2 regions of the Variovorax sp. P1_G12 genome follow, and region 2 is predicted to be linked to the other one. Evidence: predicted binding sites of a transcription regulator. Region 2 holds the regulator's gene; the other holds the start of a gene.
The links. Region 2 encodes NrdR, which represses ribonucleotide reductase genes. Its sites were predicted from a motif close to CACNANATNTNGTG; they were not measured.
Positions count from the first base shown of each region.

Region 1: AC1D2O_RS10660 (ribonucleoside-diphosphate reductase subunit alpha) is a predicted target of NrdR. The motif match lies at 2,054-2,067, and genes of this name have one in related genera.

Region 1 covers NZ_JBFUBW010000007.1:218,454-221,857, forward strand. Annotated here, with positions in the region: gene AC1D2O_RS10650 (sigma-54-dependent transcriptional regulator) at 1-1,083, shown strand, start outside; gene ampD (1,6-anhydro-N-acetylmuramyl-L-alanine amidase AmpD) at 1,235-1,831, shown strand; gene AC1D2O_RS10660 (ribonucleoside-diphosphate reductase subunit alpha) at 2,189-3,404, shown strand, end outside.
Region 2 covers NZ_JBFUBW010000005.1:190,693-194,096, reverse strand. Annotated here, with positions in the region: ZMP/ZTP riboswitch at 1-67, shown strand, start outside; gene glyA (serine hydroxymethyltransferase) at 109-1,353, shown strand; gene nrdR (transcriptional regulator NrdR) at 1,370-1,813, shown strand; gene AC1D2O_RS07945 (GspH/FimT family pseudopilin) at 1,994-2,554, shown strand; gene AC1D2O_RS07940 (type IV pilus modification protein PilV) at 2,548-3,090, shown strand; gene AC1D2O_RS07935 (PilW family protein) at 3,077-3,404, shown strand, end outside.

The sequences.
Region 1 (3,404 bases), on a different contig from region 2:
GACGGCGCCAAGATCGCGAGCACGGTCGGCAGCGGCGGCGCGGCCGCGCTCGAGCGCCTGGTGGGCGACTCGGAGCCGATGCGCGTCGTCAAGGCGCGCATCGCCAAGGTGGCCCGCGGCATGGCGCCGGTGCTGGTCCGCGGCGAATCCGGAACCGGCAAGGAACTGGTCGCGCGGGCCGTGCACGCCTGCAGCCAGCGCAGCGACGGCCCCTTCGTCGCGGTCAATTGCGGCGCCATCCCGGAGAACCTGCTCGAGGCCGAATTCTTCGGCGCCCGCAAGGGCTCCTACACCGGCTCCTCCCAGGACCGCGACGGCTACTTCCAGGCCGCGCGCGGCGGCACGCTGTTCCTCGACGAGATCGGCGACCTGCCGCTGGCGATGCAGTCCAAGCTGCTGCGCGCGATCCAGGAGCGCAGCGTGCGCCCGATCGGCTCGACCCAGGAAGACGCGGTCGACGTCCGCATCGTGAGCGCCACCCACAAGGACCTGCACGCGGAGGTGCAGGCCGGACGTTTCCGGCAGGACCTGTTCTACCGCCTCAATGTGATCGAGATCGCGGTGCCGGCCCTGCGCGAACGGCGCGGCGACCTGCCGGCGCTGTGCAAGGCCTTGCTGGCACGCATCGGGCGCGACGCCGACATGCCGGTGCCGACGCTGTCGGCCGAGGTGCTGCTGCGGCTCGCCGAGCATCCGCTCAACGGCAACGTGCGCGAACTCGAGAACCTGCTGCACCGCGCGGTGGCGCTGAGCGACGGCGACATGCTGCACCTCGATTTCGTCGACAGCACGGCGCTGCTGGCCGAACCGTTGCTGTCGGAACCGGCGCCGCCGGCGTACGCGGCAGCCCCCGCCGCCGCAACGGCGTCGAGAGCCGCGCCCGCGGTGCCGAACGACCTGCAGAGCTACCTCGACCAGCAGGAGCGCGAGATCCTGGTCCGCGCGCTGCAGGAGACCGGATTCAACCGCACCGCCGCGGCCAACCGGCTCGGGCTCAGCCTGCGGCAGATCCGCTACCGGATCGCGCGCCTGGGCATCGCGACACCGAACGGCGACGACGCCAATGCCCTCGGTGATGACTGAGCCCCCACGCTCCCCCACTGCGAGTGGGTCGCTGCCCCCCGAGGGGGACGCTGCAGGCCGCCCGTCCGTGCGAAGCGCGGACTTCGCCGCTCTGGCGGCCCGGCGCCGGCCTGAGACTGAGCCCCCACGCTCCCCCACTGCGTGTGGGTCGCTGCCTGAGCCCGAAGCGGCCACCGGTCTCTGGCGGGACGGCTGGTATCAATTCGCGCGGCAATTGCGCTCGCCCAACTTCGGGCCGCGTCCGGCCGGCGCCCACATCGACCTGATCGTGCTGCATTCGATCAGCCTGCCACCGGGACGCTACGGCGGCGACGAAGTCCAGCAACTGTTCACCAACCGCCTCGATTGGGATGCGCACCCCTATTTCGACAGCATCCGCGGTCTCGAGGTCTCGGCGCACTTCTATGTGCGGCGCAACGGCGAGCTGTGGCAGTTCGTCGGCTGCGACGACCGCGCCTGGCACGCCGGCGCATCCTGGTGGCGCGGCCGCGCGAACTGCAACGACGATTCGATCGGCATCGAGCTCGAGGGCATCGAAGGCGGCCCGTTCGAAAGCGCCCAGTACGAAACGTTGACCAGCCTGTGCCCGGCGATCGCGCAGCGCCATGCCATCGGCTTCATCGCCGGCCACGAACACATCGCGCCGGGCCGCAAGGAAGACCCGGGCGCCGGCTTCGACTGGCACCTGCTGCAGCGCCAACTCGGCTGGAATCGGGCGATGTTTCCCCCCGCCGCGATGGCCCGCTAGTTTTTTTCAATCGGGTGGCGGGGTGCGATGCGTCGTCGATGCGACTCGACATCGGCACCCACGCAACCGCTCAAGCTCAGCAACCATGCGGTTTCCAAGCCCAAATGCGGCTGAAACGCCCGGCTGTCGCGGACTGCGATAACGTCTTTCACTGGCCATGGGGCAGACGCGCGATCCGACGCCTGCTCGCCCTGGTTCACAATCATTGAAAATTGTCGAAAACACTACATCTAGTGGGTTGTAGCCCCACGAGACCCTAGATATAGTGTGCCCTGCCCGGCGCCCGACGCCCGACGCCCAAAACCATGGCCGCGCTGGCACCGCCGCCCCAACAAGAATTGCCAACCGAGGATTCGCATGCAAACTGCCCTGAACACCCCCTCCGCCCCCCGCGCCTCCCACGCTGCTTCCTCGACGCCGCAGCAGCGCGACGTCGCCGGCTCGCCCGCCGGCGATGCGCTGGCCCACTACCAGATCATTCGCCGCAACGGTGCGGTCGTTCCCTTCGAGCCGAACAAGATCGCGATCGCGATGATGAAGGCCTTCCTTGCGGTGCACGGCACCCAGGGCGCGGCCTCGGCCAGCGTGCGCGAGACGGTCGACACCCTGACCCAGGCCGTGGTGCGCGCGATGGTGCGCTCGCGTCCGGGCGGCGGCACCTTCCACATCGAGGACGTGCAGGACCAGGTCGAGCTCGGCCTGATGCGCGGCGGCCACCACGAGATCGCGCGCGCCTACGTGCTCTACCGCGAACGCCGCTCCCAGGAGCGCAGCAAGCAGGGCGAGCAGGACGCGCCGATCGCGGTGTCCACGCTGCACGTGCTCGACCGCGGCGAGCGCGTCGCGCTCGACCTCAACGAGCTCAAGAGCCTGATCGAGTCCGCCTGCACCAACTTGGGCGACAGCATCACTTCCGGCCCGATCGTGGCCGAGACCATGCGCAACCTCTACGACGGTGTGCCGCTGGACGAGGTCTACAAGGCCTCGATCCTGGCCGCCCGCACGCTGATCGAGAAGGACCCCGACTACACCTTCGCCACCGCCCGCCTGCTGCTGCACACGATCTTCAAGGAAGTGATCGGCCGCGAAGTGCCGCTGGCCGAACGGGCCCAGGCCTACGCCGACTACTTCCCGCAGTTCATCAAGAAGGGCGTCGACAACGAGCTGCTCGACGAGAAGCTGCAGCAGTTCGACCTCGCCCGCCTGGGCGCTGCGCTCAAGCCCGAGCGCGACCTGCAGTTCGACTACCTCGGCCTGCAGACCCTCTACGACCGCTACTTCCTGCACGTGCGCAAGTCGCGCATCGAGCTGCCGCAGGCCTTCTTCATGCGCGTCGCGATGGGCCTCTCGCTCAACGAGATCGACCGCGAAGCCCGCGCCATCGAGTTCTACGAGGTGATGTCCTCGTTCGACTTCATGTCGAGCACCCCGACCCTGTTCAACAGCGGCACCCTGCGCTCGCAGCTGTCGAGCTGCTACCTGACGACCGTGCCCGACGACCTCGACGGCATCTACGAGTCGATCAAGGAAAACGCGCTGCTGTCGAAGTTCGCCGGCGGCCTGGGCAACGACT
Region 2 (3,404 bases):
ACCACTGGGAAGCGTGCCGCCTGCGGTCTTCGTGGCAGGTGTTCAGCCGTTCGCCTGGGCAGCCCTTGTTTGGTTGAAGAACAAGGACCATTGTCTTGAAGGACTGCCATGTACCACCGCAACATCCTGGTCGAACAGACCGATCCTGAAATCTGGGCTGCCATCCAGGCCGAGAACGCCCGACAGGAACATCACATCGAGCTGATCGCGAGCGAGAACTACGCCTCGCCGGCCGTCATGGCCGCCCAGGGCTCGCAGCTCACCAACAAATACGCCGAGGGCTACCCCGGCCGCCGCTACTACGGCGGCTGCGAGCACGTCGACGTGGCCGAGCAACTGGCCATCGACCGCGTCAAGCAGCTGTTCGGCGCCGATGCCGCCAACGTGCAGCCGCACTGCGGCGCCTCGGCCAACGAAGCCGTGATGCTGGCCTTCCTGAAGCCCGGCGACACCATCATGGGCATGAGCCTGGCCGAAGGCGGCCACCTGACCCACGGCATGCCGCTCAACATGAGCGGCAAATGGTTCAACGTGGTGAGCTACGGCCTGGACGCCAAGGAAGAGATCGACTACGACGCGATGGAGCGCAAGGCGCGCGATGCGATGCCCAAGCTCATCATCGCGGGCGCCTCGGCCTATTCGCTGCGCATCGACTTCGAGCGCTTCGCCAAGGTGGCCAAGGACGTCGGCGCGATCTTCATGGTCGACATCGCGCACTACGCGGGACTCGTGGCCGCAGGCGTCTACCCCAACCCGGTTCCGCACGCGGACGTGGTGACCTCCACCACCCACAAGAGCCTGCGCGGCCCGCGCGGCGGCATCATCCTGATGAAGTCGCAGCACGAGAAGGCGATCAACAGCGCCATCTTCCCGGGCCTACAGGGCGGCCCGCTGATGCACGTGATCGCGGCCAAGGCCGTGGCCTTCAAGGAAGCGCTGTCGCCGGAATTCAAGGCTTACCAGCAGCAGGTGGTCAAGAACGCGCAGATCGTCGCCGAGACGCTGACCGAGCGCGGCCTGCGCATCGTCAGCGGCCGCACCGAGAGCCACTTGATGCTGGTCGACCTGCGTGCCAAGGGCATCACCGGCAAGGAAGCCGAGGCGGTGCTGGGCGCGGCCCACATGACGATCAACAAGAACGCGATCCCGAACGACCCCGAGAAGCCGATGGTCACCAGCGGCGTGCGCATCGGCACGCCGGCGATGACCACCCGCGGTTTCAAGGACGAGGAAGCGCGCGCCACCGCCAACCTGATCGCCGACGTGCTCGAGAACCCGCGCGATGCGGCGAACATCGACGCGGTGCGCGCCAAGGTGCATGCGCTGACCAGTCGCTTCCCGGTTTACGCCTGAACACGAGCCGCCCTGCATGAAGTGCCCCTTCTGCGGTCACCTCGAAACCCAGGTCGTCGAGACCCGGGTGTCGGAAGACGGCGACTTCGTGCGGCGCCGGCGCCAATGCGGCGCCTGCGACAAGCGCTTCACCACCTATGAGCGGCCGGACGTCAACTTCCCGGTCGTGGTCAAGAAGGACGGCAGCCGCGCCGACTTCAACACCGCCAAGGTGCGCGCCTCGATGATGCTGGCGCTGCGCAAGCGGCCGGTGAGCATCGAGCAGATCGACAACGCGCTGCTGCGCATCGAGCAGAAACTGCTGTCCAGCGGGCTGCGCGAGATCGAATCGACCAAGGTCGGCGAACTGGTGATGCGGGAACTCAAGCGGCTCGACAAGGTGGCCTACGTGCGCTTCGCGTCGGTGTACCGGAGTTTCGAGGACGTCGACGAATTCAGGCAGTTGCTCAGGGATATCTGAGCCGTGCCGGCGGCCCGGCGCCGCGCCGGGCCTTGAGCCCGCCGGGCGCGTTTGGATTGCTGCCAACTTTGTCGCGAATCGTCGTTCCCGGCCGCCGTCCGACCGCCTGGCCCGAAGACCGGGCCGGCGAGCCGTCGGAAGCCACGCGGAGGTGCTGGCGCTTCTAGCATTCGAAGCGTCATGCCCCGCGCCGTCTCACTTCAGCTTTCGCTGCCCGATACGCCCCTGGCCGGCTTCACGCTGGTCGAGCTGCTGGTGGTGCTCGCGATCGTCGCGATCCTTGCCGGGCTCGCGATGCCGGGCTTCGGCCGGACCCTTGAGCGCTATCGGCTGCGCAGCGCCGAAGAAGACCTCCGGTCCGCGATCCATGTCGCGCGGTCGGAAGCGCTGCGGCGCGGCGGCCGCGTCACCCTGCGCCGGGCATCGGCCAGCGGATGCGCGCCCCGAAACGACCAGGACTGGAGCTGCGGCTGGATGGTCTTCGCGGACGGCCACGACGACGGCGATCCGGGCGAGGCGCTGATCCAGGCCTGGCCACCGTTGCGCGGCGTCGAGGTGACGGTGAGCGTGCCCAGTCCCTCGACCTACCTGAACCTGAACCGATGGGGCCGCTTCCACAACCTGGGCGCCTTCAGGTTCACGCTGAGGCCCCCGGGCAGCACCGACCGCACCGCCGCGCGGGTGCTGTGCATGTCCTCCGCCGGCCGGCTCCAGACCCTCCAGGGGACCGAAAAATGCTGAAGCACGCTGGCCGGTTCCGCGAGCAGCGCGGCATCACGCTGCTCGAATCCCTGGTGTCGCTCACCCTCCTCGTGCTGATCGCCTTCGGCTTGCTCGGTGTGCAGCTGCGCGCCCTGGCCGATGCCCGGACCAGCGTCCACCGGACGCAGGCCATCCGCCTGATCGAGGATCTCGCCGAGCGCGTTCGCACCCATCCCGGGCACATGCACCCGCTGCCGGCCGAAGCAGCGCACTGGGACCTGCCACCTCCTTCGCACCCGGATTGCCGCACGGCCGCCTGCGAACCGACAGCGCTCGCGCGCTGGGACATCGCCCGCTGGAAGCAGGCGGTCGCGAACGCACTGCCCCGGGGCCGCAGCGTGGTGTTCGAGATGAGCGACAGCCCGCGGCAACTGGGCGTGATGGTCGCCTGGCACGCCAACGCGAATGGCCCGTCCGACCCGGCGCTCGACGCGCCTTTCCGGGTTGACGGCCTGGCCGCCGGTGTGCGTTGTCCCGCCGGCCTCCTGTGTCATTTGGCCCATGTCCACCCCTGATGCTCACCCTGGCCTGCGCCATCGGCAACAGGGCCTGAGCCTGATCGAACTGCTCGCGGGCATGGCGATCGGCCTGCTGGTGATCGCAACCGCTTTCGGAACGCTGCTGCTGGCGCGCGGCGCGGCCGCCAGCGTCAGCGAACTGGGCCAGTTGCAGCAGCAGGGCTCGTATGCGCTGCACGTCATCGGCCAGCAACTGCGCCAGGCCGGCTCGCTGGAGCCCGTGCGCGACGAAACCACCGGGCTGTACGCCTTCGCGCCCGACGCCGCCGGGACCGGGGACGCCGTGGCGGTGATTTCCGGCACCGAAGGCG